DNA from 4 places in the Ruegeria sp. AG6 genome. Region 2 is predicted to be linked to each of the others. Evidence: riboswitches for the same ligand, from Rfam matches in the RefSeq annotation. Region 2 holds a riboswitch; each other region holds the start of a gene.
What was found. Region 2 has a riboswitch for cobalamin ahead of ACR0I0_RS09670 (DUF1636 family protein). Riboswitches for the same ligand answer to the same signal wherever they lie in the genome.
Positions count from the first base shown of each region.

Region 1 (4,634 bases), on a different contig from region 2:
GCAGATCGTCCTTGGCGCGCATATGGTCTGCTGCCGAGACTGATCACACAGGGCAAAGAAAATCTGGGCGCGGTTCGAATGGCTACGCGGCATCCGGATCAGAATTGTCACGGGCCGCCTTCCGCTGGCCGGTGTCGCAACAAACGATCTGAGACATGCGGGCGGATGTGTTCGATCGAAACCTCGGTCAGCTTCGTTTGAAACGGGGGGTGACGGGCCGCGGGGTCAGTCTTCCTCGAACGGGTCCCACTCGTCTTCCACCTCGGGAAGCGCTTCGGTCTCGACCTTGGCGGCGCGTTGCTCCGGCGTTTCGATCCTAGTGATTTTCGCCTTTGGGAATTGCGCCAATACCGCCTGCACCAAAGGATGTTGTTCGGCCTCGGATTTCAGTGCGAGCTCGGCCTCATCCCTGACTTCTGCAATCGTGGGGGCTTCTCCGTCCGAGACGATCGAGACAGCCCACCGATTTCCTGTCCAGCGTTGCAAGGCAGTGCCCAGTCGTGGCGCCAGATCCGCCGGTGCCTGGGTGGCGGGTGTGAATTCGATTCGTCCGGGTTGATAGGAGACGAGGCGCACGCCGTTTTCCACCTCGACCAGCAACTTTACGTCGCGATTGGTCCGGATCAGTTCCACCACGTGGTCGAAGGTCGGGTAATGGGCAAGGGCCGTCTGGGCATCCTGCGCCAGGGCTGCAACCGGTGCGCCACCGGAACCGCGAGGGGACGGCGCGTAGGCAGGTGGATGGGTCGCGCCAGCCGGCGCCGGACCGGCGCCCGGTCGGGATATCGAAACGCCGCCATTGGGCCCGCCCGGCGGTGGTGGCGGGGCATCTTGCAACCGTTTGATCAGCTCTTCGGGGCTGGGCAAATCCGCCACATGGGTCAGGCGAATAACGGCCATTTCAGCGGCCATCATGGCGTTGGGCGCAGCCGAGACTTCCTCGAGCGCCTTCAGCAGCATTTGCCACATCCGGGTCAGAACCCGCATCGGCAGAGCCTCGGCCATGTGTTGGCCCCGGGTCCGTTCATCCGGAGAAACCGTCGGATCCTGCGCCGCGTCAGGCGTGATCTTCACGACGGACACCCAATGCGTGATCTCGGCCAGATCGCGCAGCACCGCCAGCGGGTCTGCGCCTTCGGCGTATTGGCCGCTCAACTCGGTAAGTGCTCCGGCGGCATCGCCGCGCAGGATCATATCCATAAGGTCCAGAACCCGGCCACGGTCTGCCAGTCCAAGCATTGCACGGACCTGATCGGCGGTCGTCTCGCCAGCCCCATGCGAAATCGCCTGATCCAGCAACGAGGTCGCATCCCGGGCCGATCCTTCCGCTGCTCGGGTGATCAGCGCCAGCGCGTCTTCGGCGATCTGGGCGTTTTCCGCTTCGGCGATCTTGCGCAGCAGGCCAATCATGTCTTCGGGTTCGATCCGGCGCAGGTCGAAACGCTGGCAGCGGGACAGCACAGTGACAGGGACTTTGCGGATTTCAGTGGTTGCGAAGATGAACTTCACATGCGCGGGCGGTTCTTCCAACGTCTTGAGCAGCGCGTTGAACGCGCTGGTCGAGAGCATATGAACCTCGTCGATGATGTAAATCTTGTAACGCGCGCTGGCGGCGCGATAGCGGACACTGTCAATGATCTCGCGGATGTCGTTGACGCCCGTACGGCTGGCGGCGTCCATCTCCATCACGTCGACATGGCGGCCTTCCATGATGGCGACACAATGTTCACACTGACCGCAGGGTTCGGTCGTGGGGCCACCGGTTCCGTCGGGTCCGATGCAGTTCATGCCCTTGGCGATGATCCTTGCGGTCGTGGTTTTGCCGGTGCCGCGAATGCCGGTCATGATGAAGGCCTGCGCGATCCGGTCGGCCGCGAACGCGTTTTTCAGGGTGCGCACCATGGCATCCTGACCCACCAGATCGGCAAAGGTTTCCGGGCGATACTTGCGGGCGAGAACCTGATAGGCGGGGCTGGAGCTGTCTGTCATGTCTTCTCGTTGGGATTCGGTGCTTGGGCACAGCGTAGTGGCCACCGTTGCCCGCGTCCACAGCGTGGCGCGATGATTTTTGATTTAGAAACGAGTCGCTTTCGCACTAAACTGCATCAGCGGATTTAATGGCTCATTTTTGTAAAGAGTTCTTTGGGGAGGACAGGATTCATGTCGCAGTTGGTGATCTATGCCCTGCAAGTCGGTGGCGGAACGCTGGCGCTGACCTCGATGCCCGGACGCGGCGGAGATTACTCCAGCGATCTGGATATGATCGCAGCGTGGCAGCCGGGGCTTGTTGTTTCGATGACGACGGATGTCGAAATGCTTCAGGACGGGGCGCAGGAATTTGGAAGCGATATTCAAAGCCGCGCCAGCCGATGGGTTCACCTGCCGATCGAAGATTTCGGAGCGCCGACAAAAGCGATTGATGACGCGTGGCCGTCCGTCAGCGCCGCGGCCCGGCACGCGCTGTCCGGCGGAGGTCGCGTATTGGTACACTGCCGCGGGGGCTGTGGCAGGTCAGGTATGATTGTCCTGCGGCTGATGGTCGAATGCGGCGAAGGCGCGGACACGGCGCTGCAACGATTGCGGGCGGTGCGCCCTTGCGCCGTCGAAACGGATGCGCAACTGGCCTGGGCCTCTCGGCGTGCCCAGGCACAGGTCAGTCTGGACTCAGATTGAAATCTGCGCGGGCGCGCAAGCAGGTTTTCGAGGCCGGATCGTAGAAACTTCGATCATCGCGCAGGGTAGGGTTTTCACGACGCCGGATGGCATCGCACTGAACGTGTTTCCGAAGATCAGGTCGGCATAGCCGTTCAGCGGCTCAATCGCGGTTTCGGGCTGCGTCCCGCAAAAGACACGAATGCGGTCTGATTGCGCGCGGAAAATTGCATGACATCCTTCGCTGCAATGTGACAGCGCGCTGCTGCCCTCAATCTCGAAATCGTCACTTGTGGCCGAGGTCGCCTGGGCCATGGCTTCGGATATCGAGCGCGCCAGCCGCGCCAAAGCGGGACAGGTTTTGCCCGTCCGCTGACATACTGTTGCACTGAATTCATGTGTCTTTGTCTTCCAGATCATCCTGCGCCCTCCGCGCTTGGTGGACAGGATATTTGGGACAGGTGGGACAGCGTGATGCCGTCAGGACCTGCCCGGACACCCCGCCCGAGTTTCGGTTTCGTTTCCGATGGCAGGTCTCCTGACTTGCGGGTCATCGCTTTGCCGACCTTCCCAGCCTTTGGGCCAGTGGTGTTTCGGCATCGCTTACCGCTTACAGTTGCGGGGGCAGTCGCGGATTTGGTTGTTGCCTGCATGACCAGACATTACCGCACCGTGTTCCCTTTTCATCCCGACCCCTTGTGGAGGCCGGAAACCATCACACAACCGCTAGCGTTTGAGCACGCATCGAGTCAAGCCGATCTTTTGACCGGACGCTTGGTCATGCTGGATACGGTGTTGGTTCATGCATAGTGTCGAGGGCGTTGAGGTTCGGAAACCGGATTTACCAAGCGCAAAGCCAGAGATCATGTTGGACACAGAGCAAACGGTAATGACCGAAGAATTTCGCTTTCCGTCCGGGCAGAAAACACTGTCTGCCCGGTTGTACAGCCCGCTGTCTTCGCCCGAAATCGTCGTCGTGCTGAACAGTGCAACGGGTGTGCCGCGCGATTATTACCGTCATTTCGCACGATGGCTTGCTGCCGAGCAGGGTATGGCCTGCCTGACCTATGACTATCGCGATTACGGGCATTCCTTGACCGGCCGCCTGAAAGATTCGCGTGCGACCATGGCGGATTGGGCCTTGATCGACATGCCCGCGGCACGGGCAGAAATGCGCAGACGGTTTCCCGATTCGCAGCATTGGACCATCGGCCATTCGATCGGCGCGATGTTGGGGCCTGTGCAGCCGGATATCGATCTGATTGATCGCATGATCTGTGTGTGTTCGGGGCTGGTAACCCTAAGCGACCATCCATGGCCCTATCGTGGTTTGGCAGGATTGTTCTGGTATGGTCATGCCCCGCTTTTGGCCCGAGCCCTTGGCTACCTTCCCGGAAAGGCGATCGGGTTCGGCTCGGATCTGCCGGCATCGGTCTATTGGCAGTGGCGCAAATGGTGTACGGCGCCTTTGAACTATGTGCCTGAAATCGGGCATGAGTTACCTGCGGCGCAGTGGAAGGATTCTGGAACGCCCGTGGATTTGTTCACCTTCGAGGACGACCAGATGGTGCCGCCGGAAGCGGTTTGGCGGCTTGCGGATCTTTACGGCCCCGATGCCAACCGCCACCTGCTGAGCCCTGCCGATTTCGGGTTGCCCGAGGTTGGTCATATCGGAGCATTTGCCCGGCGCAATGCAGCGGTTTGGCCGCGACTGATCGCTTGATCAGACGCGGCGCAGGACGGGCCGGGCACCGCCCAACGATCACCGGTTGCGAAGTTTCTTTTCCTTCATGACGCCACGGACCATCTTGCCGAACGCTTTGTCCCGCGCCCGGGACTGCGCGACGGTTTCAGAATTGCGCTGATCTTCGCGCCGAAGCTTGCGCCACCGGTCCAATCGAGCCGGATCAAGCGTGCCGTGGCTTATTGCCTTTTGCACGGCACATCCGGGCTCGGAGCTGTGCTGGCAATCCGAAAAACGG
Region 1 covers NZ_JBQFYQ010000015.1:7,424-12,057, forward strand. Annotated here, with positions in the region: gene ACR0I0_RS19355 (DNA polymerase III subunit gamma/tau) at 226-1,989, opposite strand; gene ACR0I0_RS19360 (protein-tyrosine phosphatase family protein) at 2,161-2,673, shown strand; gene ACR0I0_RS19365 (hypothetical protein) at 2,665-3,072, opposite strand; cobalamin riboswitch at 3,164-3,384, opposite strand; gene ACR0I0_RS19370 (alpha/beta hydrolase family protein) at 3,542-4,375, shown strand; gene rsgA (ribosome small subunit-dependent GTPase A) at 4,415-4,634, opposite strand, start outside.
Region 1: linked by a shared signal. The riboswitch ahead of ACR0I0_RS19365 (hypothetical protein) and the one ahead of ACR0I0_RS09670 (DUF1636 family protein) in region 2 are both predicted to bind cobalamin.

Region 2 (4,634 bases):
TGTCTGAACAGGCAGAGTTCGGGATCATCGGCGCAAACAACTTCTGCAAGAACGCGCTGAGACAGCAACCAGACTGACCGAATTCTCTGTACCAAGAAGGACCAAGACATGATTCTGTGCTGTGGTGAAGCGCTGATAGATATGATTTCAGAACCGACCGCGTCGGGCGCAATTGGTTTTGTGCCACATACTGGTGGTGCAGTTCTGAACACAGCCGTCGCGATGGGACGTCTGGGTGTTCCGGTTGGGATGCTGACAGGTTTGTCATCGGACATGTTCGGCCAGCAACTGATCGATGCGCTGAAAGCGAGCCATGTGGACACGACACATGTCATCATCTCGGACCGCCCTACCACGCTTGCCTTTGTGCAGCTCTCGGATGGACACGCGTCTTACAGCTTTGTTGATGAAAACACCGCAGGCCGGATGTTGCTGCCCGAGGACATGCCCGATCAGCTTCCCGCTGTCTCTGCCCTGTATCTCGGCGGAATCAGCCTTGCGTGTGAACCTTGCGCAGATGCATATGCCGCCCTTCTGGACCGCCACGGTTCCGACCGTGCGGTGATGCTGGACCCGAATATTCGCCCGGATTTCATCAAGGATCAAACCCGGTTTCGGACGCGTTTGAACCGCATGATCTCGCGTGCGGATATCGTCAAGGTTTCAGACGAGGACCTGGACTGGATCATTCCGGGCGCTGAATCCGAAGCCGCAAAGGCGTCTGTGCTGTTGCAGGCGGGTCCTTCCGTTGTCATCGTCACGCGCGGCAGTGACGGGGCGCACGGTTACCTGGCGGATGGTTCCGAAGTTTCGGTTCCTGTGAAGCCCGTTGAAGTGGTCGATACGATCGGCGCAGGTGACACGTTCAACGCCGGCGTTCTGACCGAGCTCAGCCGCGCAGGGCATCTGACCAAGTCAGGTCTGCGCGGATTGACGGTTGAAAGCCTGCAAGCAGCCATGGAACTGGGCGCTGACGTGGCGGCCGTGACCGTTTCCCGAGCCGGGGCAGAACCCCCCTGGGCGCACGAACTTTGATCTGTGGGACGGCATGATGAAACGATCCGAAATCAACCGTATCAAGACCCGGGCACAGGCGTTCATTCAGTCCTTCGGTGCCGCGTTGCCACCCTTTGCGGATTGGTCGCCCGAGAAAATGCGCAGCCCTCTGGCCGAAACGATCCGCAGTCGCGGGCTGGGATGGGACATTACCGATTACGCCCAGGGCCGTTTTGATGAACTTGGACTGTTTCTATTCACTTTGCGCAATGGTGAGGCGAAGGATCTGAAATCCGGGCGCGGGATGCTCTATGCGGAAAAACTGTTGATCTCGAAAGAAAATCAGCTTTCTCCGATGCACCGGCATATCATCAAGGCAGAAGACATCATCAACCGGGGCGGCGGCGATCTCGTTCTGGAAATCCATGCGTCGGATCCAAACGGTGGCGTCGACCGCGACAACCCGGTGACGGTCCCAAGCGATGCCTGCCCTGTAACCTTGCAACCCGAAGAGCACTTGCGGCTGAAGCCGGGGCAAAGCGTAACTCTGATGCCCGGCATCTGGCACGCTTTCTGGGCCGAGCGCGGTGATTGCCTTATTGGCGAGGTATCGACCGTGAATGACGACCGAACGGACAATGTGTTTGAAAAGCCAATCCCACGGTTTTCAAAGATTGAGGAAGATACCGAACCGGATTTTCTTCTTGTATCAGACTATTGACACCGTTCGGTCCGGGCTGGCGCAGCAGGATCGCTGGCTCAACCGTTGCAATTCCGTCCACCACCCTTTCGCCTGCCGCTTGACAAGTCAGGCGTAGCCGGACTAGCTGAGCGGGATGGTTCCGTAAGAGATGAAAATGGGAACACGGTGCGGCGCTGGAATGTGCCAAGTCCGTGACTGCCCCCGCAACTGTAAGCGGTGAGCGACGCCACTTCACCACTGACCCAAAAGGGTTGGGAAGGTCGGCCAAGCAACGACCCGCAAGTCAGGAGACCTGCCATCACACTATGAACCAACCCGAGGCGGGGCGTCTCGGAAGGAGGCTTGATGGCGCGTTTGCGTAATATCCGGGTATGTGCCCTCTGTTTGCATCTGGCAAACGACGGAGAAGGCAATGACCTGCTATTCTGATCACTACGTTCTGATCTGTTCAACATGTCAGGGGACGATGTCTGCCGAAGCCGCACAAGACGCGCTGGATGCCCGGTTGCCTGACGGTTTTGAAACCCGAATGGTGGCCTGCATGGCAGGTTGTGAACGGGCCATGACCGTCGGATTTCAGGCCCCGGGCAAAGCGCAGTACCTGTTTGGCGATATCACGACATCCCGCGATCTGTCTGCCTTGGTCGAATTTGCGATCCAGTTCGGCGACAGCGACGACGGCTGGACCAGTGCCTCGGACCGCCCCCCTGCCCTTTTCGCAAAGACCTTATCGCGAATTCCCGCTTTACCTTTCGGGGGGTCATCATGAGTTTTCTGATTGCAGAGAATTTGGGATACTACGCTCTCAATGGCGACATCCTGTTGCAGGATGTGTCCTTTCGTCTGGAAGAAGGATCAATTCTGGCAATCGCCGGGCCGAACGGCGCCGGCAAAACCACTCTGCTGAAACTGCTGTGCGGGATTGAACGGATTGCGTTGGGCGATGTTTGGATAGAAGGACAAAGCCTTCGGACCCTGTCCGCCCGCCAACGTGCCCGCTCCATTGCTGTGGTCGGGCAGCAGGAAATGCCCGACGGGCGGATGCGCCTGCAAGACTACGTTGCGCTGGGGCAAATCCCGATTCAGGGCGAACGTTCGGTGACTCAGCACAGGGCTGATCTTGAACGGGTGCTGACGACGACCGAGCTGTTGCATTTTGCCAACAAAACGATGGGTCAACTGTCCGGCGGAGAACGTCAGCGCGCGCACATCGCGCGCGCTCTGGCCCAGAACCCGTCCTTGCTGTTTCTGGACGAGCCAACCAACCATCTGGACCCCGATGCCAAGGGGCACATGCTGTCTCTGGTCGCTGATCTGGGGGTAACGGTCGTCATGATCGTCCATGATCTGGTCATGATCCCGGAATTCGCCACCCATGTGGCGTTGATGAAAGCCACGCGCCTGACGGGGTTCGGGCCTGTTGGCGAAGTTCTGACCCCAGACCGGGTAAGTGAGACATTCGGCGTGGATTATCTGTGCTTTCAGCACGAAGGCCGCATGATCCCCGCACTGGACATCCGAAAACGGAAATTGTCATAATAACAGGAACTTACATATGATGCAGAAACTCTGGCCGGTGGTTGTCTTCGCTGGCTTCGCAGGTGGCGTGGCAGCGGAAGCCGTCACCGTGGACAATTGCGGCGAACCGCTGGTTTTTGACTCGGCGCCGGAACGTCTGGTCGTACATGATATGAACATGGCGGATATGGCCTTTGCACTCGGCCTTCAGGACAAGATCGTGGGACTTACCGGGATTTCGGGCTGGTACAAAACCAGCCCTGACTTTGATGCTCAGCGCGGCGACATCCCAGAGCTTGCCCCCAAGTACCCGACGATTGAAAACCTTGTGGCCGTCGAACCTGATCTGTTTTTTGCCGGTTGGTACTATGGCATGAAACCCGGCGGAGATGTCACGCCCGACACGCTGGAACCCTTTGGTATCAAGACCATGATCCTGACCGAAAGCTGCGTGCATCTGGACGAGGATCGCCCCGAAGCCAGCATGAACCTGTTGTTTGATGACGTTCTGCGCCTGGGCAAGGTCATGCAGGTCGAAGACAAGGCCGAGGCGCTGGTTGCCGGCTGGAAGGACAAGTTGTCCGCCATTCAAGCAAAAACAGCCGATCTGGAAAAGCCGCGGGTATTCCTGTTGGACGGACCGGCCGATGCTCCGTTTACCGCCGGCAAGTTCGCCATTCCCGATGCGATGATCGCAGCCGCTGGCGGTGAGAACGTAACTCATGATCTGGATACCAGCTGGGGCCGCACGTCGTGGGAAGCTGTGGCAGCGGCTAACCCGGAATTTCTGGTGCTGCTCGACTATCAGTCCGGCAACGGCGCAGAGGACACTTTCCAGTTCCTCAAGGATCACCCGGTGATGTCACAAACGGACGCGGTAAAGAACGAGCGCTGGATTGGCCTGCGTTACGAAGAGCTGACTCCCGGCCCGGCAAATATCGAGGCGATCGAGAAGATGGCACAGGCGATGCACCCGGAGACCAACTGATATGGTCCAATTGGGCCGTTTGATAGTGCTGGGGGCGGTTGTTCTGACCGCCCTTTTGCTGTTGTCGATCGTCTATGGGACCACCCCAATCCCCGTGCGCGAAGTCTTTTCGGCAATCGGCCTCGGAACCGGTATGGTGGAAGGAGACATGTCGCCCTTGCACCGGATCGTCTTCGACCTTCGCCTGCCCCGCGCCCTGTTTGCCGCCGTGATTGGTGCGGGTCTGGGCGTCGTTGGTGTCGTTCTGCAAACAACGACGCGAAACGATCTGGCAGATCCGTTTCTGTTCGGTCTGTCCTCGGGTGCTGCTGCCGGCGCCGTTCTGGTGATCACCGTCACAGGGGATGTCCTGGGAATCTGGACGTTGCCGCTGGCAGCATTTTGCGGTGGCCTGATCGCGTCCGGCATTGTTCTGGCGCTGGTTCAGGG
Region 2 covers NZ_JBQFYQ010000003.1:119,915-124,548, reverse strand. Annotated here, with positions in the region: gene ACR0I0_RS09685 (glucokinase) at 1-77, shown strand, start outside; gene ACR0I0_RS09680 (carbohydrate kinase family protein) at 109-1,035, shown strand; gene ACR0I0_RS09675 (D-lyxose/D-mannose family sugar isomerase) at 1,052-1,717, shown strand; cobalamin riboswitch at 1,817-2,013, shown strand; gene ACR0I0_RS09670 (DUF1636 family protein) at 2,112-2,468, shown strand; gene ACR0I0_RS09665 (ABC transporter ATP-binding protein) at 2,465-3,238, shown strand; gene ACR0I0_RS09660 (ABC transporter substrate-binding protein) at 3,255-4,205, shown strand; gene ACR0I0_RS09655 (FecCD family ABC transporter permease) at 4,207-4,634, shown strand, end outside.

Region 3 (4,634 bases), on a different contig from region 2:
AGAAAATGGAGCCCTTCGGCCTGTTCTCGGTCACGCCGATCGGTGCGGTTCTGATCCTGACGGGAATTGGTTACTTTCTGCTGTTGGGACGCTGGGTTTTGCCCGAGGCTGAAGGACCTGACAATACGGGTACCGGACAAGGGACACAGGAATACCTGCAAAGGGTCTATGGCCTCAAAGCTGATGTGTTCGAAGTCGTGGTGCCCGAGGACAGCCCCCTGGTCGGCGAGATTCTGGCCGACATCAACCACGAAAACCACCTGTACATCATTTCAACCTTCTATCGCGGCAAAACCTCGATGGTTCAGGTTTTGACAGCGGAAATTGCAGCGCCGTGTCGGCTGGCCATCGTCGGCCGCCGTTGGGAGGTCGAGAAGTTCGCCGAGAAATACGGGCTGACCGTTCTTCCGGACTTGGACATTTTCGTCGAAGAGTTCGCCCCAACCAATGCAGGCGTGGCCGAGGTGGTCATCACGCCTGACAGCAAGCTGATCGGCAAATGCCCCCGCGAGCTTTTGTTTCGCAAGACCTACGGGATGTCGCTGCTGGCCATTCACCGCGGCGAAGAGACGCTGAGCCATGTCGAGACCGAGGATCACGAATCCACGCAGATCGGGCTCGAAAAGTTTCAGGCGGGCGACATGCTTGTGGCCCATACCAGATGGGACAACCTGATGCGGATCAAACGAGATCCGGATTTCGTCGTTGTGACGACAGACTTTCCTCAGGACGAGCTGAGGCCGCAAAAAGTCGGCTGGGCCCTGGCATTCTTCGCCATTTCGCTGTCGTTGATCCTGTTCACGGACGTCCGGCTTTCACTCTGTCTTCTTACCGGCGCGGTGGGCATGATGCTGACCCGTGTGCTCAGCGTGGACGAGGCGTACCGCGCGGTCGGATGGAACACCGTATTCCTGCTCGCCTGCCTCATACCTTTGGGACAAGCCGTGCAGAACACAGGCACGGCCGCGTGGATCGCCCAGCAGATCATGATAATTCTGGACGGCTGGCCGCTCTGGTCGTTGCAAACCGGCATCGCCATTCTGGCGACGGCCTTTTCTTTGGTCATGTCCAACGTGGGGGCCACGGTCCTGCTGGTGCCTCTGGCAGTATCGATTGCGGTGGCGGCGGGTGGAAACCCGGCCGTCTTTGCCCTGACGGTCGCCATATCGACCTCGAACAGCTTCATCATCCCAACCCATCAGGTAAACGCGTTGATCATGGGTCCGGCCGGATACAAGGTGATGGATTTCGTTCGCTCCGGCGGAATAATGACGGCGCTGTTTCTGGTCGTCTCCCTGCTCATGATCAACGTCATCTATTAGCGCAAGAGGATCTGCGGTGTTCGGTGGTCTTTTCCCATCATCGGGACAGGTTCAGTCAAGGCACCCGTTCACCATAGTCTACGCCCCTTGCTAACATACTGTTCGTCGCCCGGCCCATCTCAGGCTGGGTCCCGGCACGCCATGCCGCCCATCGACGCCCACAGGTCGCTTTCCATGCCTCTGCATCATTGTTGCGCGCGACTCGCTTGACAAGCAGGCCAGCGGTGCCGCATGTCCCTTTCGTTGGTGTCGGTGACAGCCGATGAAAAGGGAATGCGTCAACGGTCTTGCCGCCAAACGCAGCCGCCCCCGCGACCGTGAACGGAGAGGATGCCCAATGCCACTGGCCCGAAAGCCGGGAAGGCGGGACATCCGACAGAGGCCCGCCTCTGGCATCCGCAAGCCGGGAGACCTGCCAACAACCGAAGTTGAAACCGGGCGGGGTGTTCCGGTGTCGGGTCCATGACCATTCGTGGCCCGCATGAAACCCCGTCCCCCGCGAAGAGGATTTGGGGGGATGAGAGACATGACCGATACCGCACCAGTCGAGTTGCTGGTCTGTACCACCTGCCGTCGCGGCCTGCCTGTGGAAGATGACACGCAACGCCCGGGCGCTTTGTTACACAAGGCTCTGGAACAGGCGGACCTGCCCGACGGTGTCACCCTGAAAGCCGTTGAATGCCTGTCAAACTGTGATCAAGGCTGTTCGATCGTGTTGCGCGGGCCGGGCCGCTGGACCTTCGTGTATGAAAACCTGAACGAAACAGATCATGTCGACGTCATCGTCGACGGCGCGACCAAGTATCTGGCCACCGAAGATGGTTTGGTGAAATGGCGCGAACGCCCCGAACATTTTCGCAAGAACTGTGCCTCGCGCATTCCCCCCATTGGAGCCTGACATGTCGAACCTCGAAAAACTCCCCGTCACAGTGATCACCGGCTTTCTGGGATCGGGCAAGACCACTTTGGTGCGTCACCTGATGCAGAACCCACAGGGCAAGCGCCTTGCTGTCGTGGTCAACGAGTTCGGCGATGTAGGCGTCGATGGCGACATCCTGAAATCCTGCGCCATTCCTGATTGCCCGGCGGAAAACATCATGGAACTGGCCAATGGCTGCATCTGCTGCACCGTGGCAGATGATTTCATTCCCACCATCGAGGCCCTGATGGCGTTGGAGCCACGCCCGGATCACATCCTGATCGAAACCAGCGGTCTGGCCCTGCCGAAACCGCTGCTCAAGGCATTCGACTGGCCTGACATCCGCTCGAAGATCACCGTCGACGGCGTGATCGCCCTGGCCGATGCCGAGGCCGTGGCCGCAGGCCGCTTCGCGCCCAATGTCGAAGCAGTGGATGCGCAGCGCATGGCCGATGACTCGATCGACCACGAAACGCCCCTTTCCGAGGTGTTCAAGGATCAGATCTCGTGCGCTGACATCATCCTGCTGACCAAGCCCGACCTCGCCGGCCCCGAAGGCGTGGCCAAAGCGCGCGAGATCATCGCCGCCGAGGCGCCGCGCCCCCTACCCGTCGTCGAAGTGGCAGAAGGTGCCGTGGACGTGCGCGTTGTGCTGGGTCTGGAAGCCGCCGCCGAGGATGACATGGACGCCCGACCCTCGCATCACGACGGCCATCACGATCACGAGCATGACGATTTCGAAAGCATCATCGTCGAGCTGCCCGAGCAGACCGATCCGGCCCAACTGGTCGCCAATATCGAACGCCTGGCCAATGAACTGAACATCCTGCGCGTCAAAGGGTATGCCGCCGTTCAGGGCAAACCCATGCGCCTGCTGGTCCAGGCAGTGGGTGCCCGCGTGCGTCACCAGTATGACCGCCCGTGGGAACCCGGTGAAGAACGCCGTTCGCGTCTGGTCGTCATCGCCGAGCATGACGATATCAAAGAGGCGGAAATCCGCGAAATCCTCGTGGGTGTGCGTGAGGCCGCCGAGTAAGCCATGCACGTCGTCTTTCGCGAAAGCCACGGGCTCGAGGAAACCGAGACCCCAACCGATCTGGGCCAGAGCCCGGCGGACCTGGTGGTGCTGTCCTTTTCGGACAGCGACCTAGGCGCTTTCGCGGCGGGCTGGCATCGTGGTGGCGGACCGGAAGGGCGAATGCCGACCCTGCGGCTGGCGAATTTGACGGCTCTGAAACACCCGCTGTCGGTCGATACCTATGTCGAACAGACGCTTCAAGGCGCCAAGGGCATTCTGATCCGTCTGATCGGCGGGGTGCCCTACTGGGCTTATGGGTTGCAGCAGGTTCTGGCGCTGGCGCAGGCCAAGGGCATCGCACTGGCGGTGCTGCCCGCCGACGGGCGCGAGGACACGCGGCTGGATGACTATTCCACCCTGCCGGTCTCGACCCTGCGGCGTCTGGCGCATCTGTGCGATACCGGCGGCGAGGTCGCGGCACAGGCGGCGCTGGCGCAGATGGCTTTGGCGGCGGGGCTTTATGCCGGTCCGGTGATGGGCGCCAAGACCTTGCCCGAATGTGGCGTGTGGTGTCCGGATCGCGGCGTAATCCCGGTGGAAACCGCATTCGAAGGCAAGACCAAACGAATCCTCGTCACCTTTTACCGCGCTTACCTGACCTCGGCAGACACCGCCCCGATCGCAGCCCTGATCCGCAGCCTGCGCGCCCGTGGATACGCGGCGGTGGGCCTGTTTGCCCCGTCTCTCAAGGCGCCTGTAGCCGCCGAATGGTTGCGGGAACAGGTTGTTGCGCTGAACCCATCTGCCATTATCAACGCCACTTCGTTTTCGGGAAAAGGCGCGTCGGGAACGTCGCCTCTGGACGCTGCAGGCGTGCCGGTGTTTCAGGTCGCTCTCGCCACCTCGCGCCGCAAAGCCTGGGCCGAGGCGGAACGCGGTTTGTCCCCGGCCGATCTTGCCATGCATGTGGTACTGCCCGAGGTGGATGGACGGATCTCAGCAGGAGTTGCGTCTTTCAAGGAACCCGGAAAACGCGATCCGCATCTGGAATACGCGCGCTTTGCACACCGTCCCGAACCGGACCGGATCGAAGCGATCATCGACCGTGTATCGGGCTGGCTTGCACTGAACGACAAACCCAAGGCAGATCAGATTCCTGCGTTGGTCCTGTCCACCTATCCCGGCAAAGACTGGCAGATGGCCCATGCGGTTGGCCTCGACGCGCTGGCCTCGGCCCAGGCGATGCTGTCCGATCTTGACGAAGAAGGCTATGACATCGCGACTGGCGTGCCGATTGCCGACACTCTTCTGGACGCACGGATTTCGTGGTCGCTTGGGGATTATCAGGATGCGCTTGCGGAATTGCCCGAGACCC
Region 3 covers NZ_JBQFYQ010000001.1:64,831-69,464, reverse strand. Annotated here, with positions in the region: gene ACR0I0_RS00320 (SLC13 family permease) at 1-1,322, shown strand, start outside; cobalamin riboswitch at 1,550-1,756, shown strand; gene ACR0I0_RS00315 (DUF1636 family protein) at 1,849-2,220, shown strand; gene cobW (cobalamin biosynthesis protein CobW) at 2,222-3,277, shown strand; gene cobN (cobaltochelatase subunit CobN) at 3,281-4,634, shown strand, end outside.
Region 3: linked by a shared signal. The riboswitch ahead of ACR0I0_RS00315 (DUF1636 family protein) and the one ahead of ACR0I0_RS09670 (DUF1636 family protein) in region 2 are both predicted to bind cobalamin.

Region 4 (4,634 bases), on a different contig from region 2:
ATCGTCCTTACCCGGGCCGGGCTGAACGCATCAGCCGCGTTTGGCATCTGGTCCTTCGCTGGCAAACTGGGCCTCGCCCTGGCTGCCTTTTTCACTCTGCCGCTGCTGGAACGCAGCGGTTTCACCCCCGGTCAAACCAATTCAGCACAGGCTCTGGATACACTCAATCTTGCCTATGCGGTGCTGCCCTGCATCCTGAAAGTCGGAGCGTTCGGGATGGTGTTGACCCTGCCCACCGAGGTCACAAGCAAATGAACGCTTTCAGCATCATCCTTCTGGTCCTTCTGACCGCCGTCTTCATCCGTGCAAGGCTGCTGAGCTTTCGCGCGCAATCGCCGTCCGATTACAGTGGCACCGGGCCAAATTTTTCGCTGAAAAAACACCTGAACGGAGAGATCTTGTCCGAAGGCCTGATCTATGGCCCCAACGGCAAAATGTCGAACAGCTTTGTCGCGCGCATGTCCGGCGAATGGCAAGGCAACTCGGGCACGCTGACCGAGTACTTCACCTATTCCAACGGAAAACAGATGACCCGCAAATGGTACCTGACGCTGGGAACTGGCAACACATTCACGGCAATGGCGGATGATATCGTGGGCGAAGGTCGGGGCATTATCTCGGGGTCCACGGTAAAACTGACCTATCGTATCATTCTGCCAGATGACGCTGGTGGACACACACTGGATGTCACCGATTGGATGTACCTGACAGAAACCGGCGTCATCATGAATCGGTCCGAGATGCGCAAGTTTGGCGTCAAGGTCGCGGAACTGATCGCCACAATGCGTCCAAGCCCCAGATCGAAACCGATGCATCCAAGTGGGTCAAACGGGTATGACGCGACTTTGGAAGGGAAGCCGTTGCAATGATCACCTTTCGCTCTTTCATCGCCTGCATTGCCATCGCAAGCCTTACACTTCTGGCGGCCTGCTCCAGCAAACCGAAGGTACCAAAAACGTTTCTGTCGGACCGGCAGTTGAACCTGGAAGAGTTTTTTGAGGGTAAAACAGTGGCCTACGGTCAGTTTCAGGATGTTCTGGGAAATATCCCCCGCAGATTCACGGTTGATATCGACGGAACATGGGACGGCGAAACCCTGACCCTGGTCGAAGACTTCGTCTACGACGATGGCGCGACGGAACAACGCATCTGGACATTGACCAAAACCGGAGAGGATACGTGGACCGGTACGGCGCCTGGCGTGCTGGGCACCGCCAGCGGGATTGAACGCGGGGATACGTTCAACTGGAAATACAAGATCGACCTGCCGATCAAGGACGGGACCATGCGTGTCAAATTCGACGACTGGATGTGGCTGCTGGATGACGACCGTCTGCTGAACCGCGCGTATGTCTCACGCTATGGCGTCCGTCTGGGTGAAGTCATCCTGTTCTTCGAGAAGAAATAGGGCCGTCAGGCCCGGTTTCATCACAAAAGTCAGTAGAAAATAAACTCGTCCACCAATGCTGTCGTCGATCCCTTGACCTCACCGGCCGTGTTTGCCCTTGGCCCGTCCGAGGCTGCGCCCTCGGCGCGTTCGCCGCCCTCGACCTTCAAGCGCGCGCGTTCTATCTGCCCCCAGAGGAAAAACAGACCATCCCGTTTTCCCATGAGGCGCGAAGGAACTGTTGTCCGCAAAACACCTGTTTTCGGTTTTGGCATCTGCTCTCTTACTGCCTCCGGTGTTTTCCACCATTTTCGGAAAACGTAATGGTTTTTCCCGAAAAAGACAATTTTTTATGGACAAAATGAGGTTTTCTACCGTCCGTTGACAGGATGGACTGACAACTCTCGCATGACGGATATTCGCCTTCTTCACCTGCCTCATGGCAAGCCAGCACTATCCCAAACGGATCAACTTCACCCAAAAGGGTTTGCTGCAAACCTCCTTCACTTGGCCTGACTCTCTCTTTTCCAGCCATGCTCAGGCGACGTGCAGCGTTTCGTTTCTGAGCAGAGCAGCCGGGCCTTCGCTGTCACGGCTGGGGGACAATTTGACGGCGCGGATGTCAGACGTGGCCGCATCCATCGCAAAGCCCACTGGCCCCTGCAGAACGCCGTGCTGGCGGGCTTGCCATGCCCCTGTGCCAAGGACCGTGATCCCGGCGCCGTCCACTCAACCGGAAAATTTCCATGTCTGTTTTGAAACCGGAAATGTCGCAAGCATTTCAGCGCCCAAGCAGGTAGAAAGTAGGCTGCCATCGTGAGGTGCCGCTGTTTGATTCTCAGACCGCGGAGAATTGGGAAGCCGGTGGAATTCCGGCGCTGCCCCCGCAACGGTAAGGAAGGTCAGGTTCGACAATCAACCACTGGGACGAGGATCCCGGGAAGGTGTCGCAACCGGGTGCAAGCCCCTTTCAAGTCCGGAAACCAGCCTTGCAGATATGTCAAACCGCGGGTGGCGGTGGGGACACGGGTTTCGGACGTGGTCCTCGCGCGCCTCCGGACGGTTCCTCCCTGTCATCTGCCCAAGCAATGCCGCGGGGCGCGGCAGGAGAGCCAGAAGTGAACAATGTCCAAAACCTGTTGGCGCGTCGAATCCCGGGCTATGCTCTGGAACGGGCCTTTTACACCGACCCCGAGATCTTTCAGACCGACCTGGAAACCATCCACTATCGCGAATGGCTCTTTGCCATTCCGGCCTGTGAACTGGTGAAAGCCGGCGACTATGTAACGTACAACGTGGGTGCCTATCGCGTGATCATCGTGCGCGGCGCCGACAACCAGATCCGGGCGTTTCACAACACCTGCCGCCATCGCGGCTCGATCATATGCAAGGCAGCAAAAGGCAACGCGCCGAAGCTGGTTTGCCCGTATCACCAATGGACCTACGAGCTTGACGGCTCTTTGCTGTGGGCCCGCGACATGGGGCCGGAGTTTGATCCCAGACAGCATGGTTTGAAGACGGTTCATTGCCGCGAGCTTGCCGGGTTGGTCTATATCTGTCTGGCGGATGTCGCCCCGGATTTTGACACGTTTGCCAATATCGCGCGCCCGTATCTTGAGCCGCATGATCTTGCGAATGCCAAGGTCGCATTCGAAAGCTCGATCATCGAGAACGGCAACTGGAAACTGGTCTGGGAAAACAATCGCGAGTGCTATCACTGCGGCGGCAACCACCCTGCGCTGTGCCGGACCTTCCCTGATGATCCGGGCGTGACGGGGATCGAAGGCGGTGAAACCCCAGCCTATATGCAAGCCCATTTCGACAGGTGCCAGTCAGCGGGTATGCCATCGCAGTTCTATCTGCACGAGGACGGCCAATTCCGTCTGGCGCGGATGCCGCTGAAAGAAGGCGCCGAGAGCTATACGATGGACAGGAAATCCGCCGTGCGCCGCTGGTTGGGCCGGTCGCCCTTTGCGGATGCGGGATCGCTTTTGAAGTTCCACTATCCGACCACGTGGAACCACTTTCTTGCCGATCACTCGATTGTTTTCCGTGTTACGCCGATCAGCCCGACAGAGACCGAGGTCACGACCAAATGGCTGGTCAACAAGGATGCGGTTGAAGGCGTTGACTACGACGTGAAACGCCTGACCGAAGTCTGGGTCGCCACGAATGACGAAGACCGTCAGGTGGTCGAGGACAACCAGCAGGGCATCAACAGCCCGGCCTATGTGCCCGGCCCGTATTCAGCCATTCAGGAATCCGGCGTACTGCAATTCGTGGATTGGTATTGCAGCACAGTGTCGGCCCGCCTGACCCCTGACTACATGGCGGCGGAGTAAGTCTGATGAAAGATCTGGACACGCTTTCATCAGCCGTTTGGCAGGATGGAGAGATGCTGGAATGTGTCTCGGTCGTGCCCGAGATGCCGAACACCGCCAGCTTTTCGTTCCGAGCCCCCTCGGGGGCGCAGTTCGCCTATCACCCCGGTCAGTTCCTGACGCTCGAGATTCCGGCGCCCGGCCAGCCCGGGGGAGTCGTGTATCGCACCTACACAATCTCATCGTCGCCATCGCGGCCGCGGTCGATCACCATCACCGCCAAAGCGCAACCCGACAGTATCGGCACGCGCTGGATGCTGGACAATCTTCAACCCGGCATGCGGCTCAAGGCCGTTGGGCCTGCGGGCCTGTTCACCAACGCACTGAGCGATGCGCGCAAGTTCCTGTTTATCTCGGCTGGCTCAGGCATCACACCGATGATGTCAATGACCACCTGCATGTGGGACGAAGGCCGCGATCTGGACGTTGTCTTCATCAACTGCGCCAAGCGGCCATCCGAGATTATCTTCCGCCAGCGCTTGGAACAGATGGCCAGCCGCACGGATGGTTTGGACCTGAAATTCGTTGTGGAAGAGCCGGACCGCTACCGCCCATGGACGGGATATCAGGGTCAGTTCAACCAATTGATGCTGGGCCTGATGGCGCCGGATTACCTTGAGCGCGAAGTCTATTGCTGCGGTCCCGAGCCCTTCATGCAAGCGGTGCGCGACGCGCTGGCCGGTCTTGGTTTTGATATGGACAACTATTATCAGGAAAGCTTCGGCGCGCCGGTGGAAACCGAGGCGGATCAGCCCGAGTTGGATGACGTTGTTCTGGACGACGACAGCAGCGCCGAAATCCTGTTCGCGACCTCGGGCGTAACGGCCAAGGTTGCCGAGACCGACACGGTGCTTGCCGCCGCCCGC
Region 4 covers NZ_JBQFYQ010000007.1:153,070-157,703, forward strand. Annotated here, with positions in the region: gene ACR0I0_RS15040 (MFS transporter) at 1-255, shown strand, start outside; gene ACR0I0_RS15045 (DUF3833 domain-containing protein) at 252-869, shown strand; gene ACR0I0_RS15050 (DUF3833 family protein) at 866-1,408, shown strand; gene ACR0I0_RS15055 (hypothetical protein) at 1,438-1,662, opposite strand; partial or broken gene ACR0I0_RS15060 (IS5/IS1182 family transposase) at 1,964-2,116, opposite strand; cobalamin riboswitch at 2,190-2,393, shown strand; gene ACR0I0_RS15065 (aromatic ring-hydroxylating oxygenase subunit alpha) at 2,476-3,729, shown strand; gene ACR0I0_RS15070 (FAD-binding oxidoreductase) at 3,735-4,634, shown strand, end outside.
Region 4: linked by a shared signal. The riboswitch ahead of ACR0I0_RS15065 (aromatic ring-hydroxylating oxygenase subunit alpha) and the one ahead of ACR0I0_RS09670 (DUF1636 family protein) in region 2 are both predicted to bind cobalamin.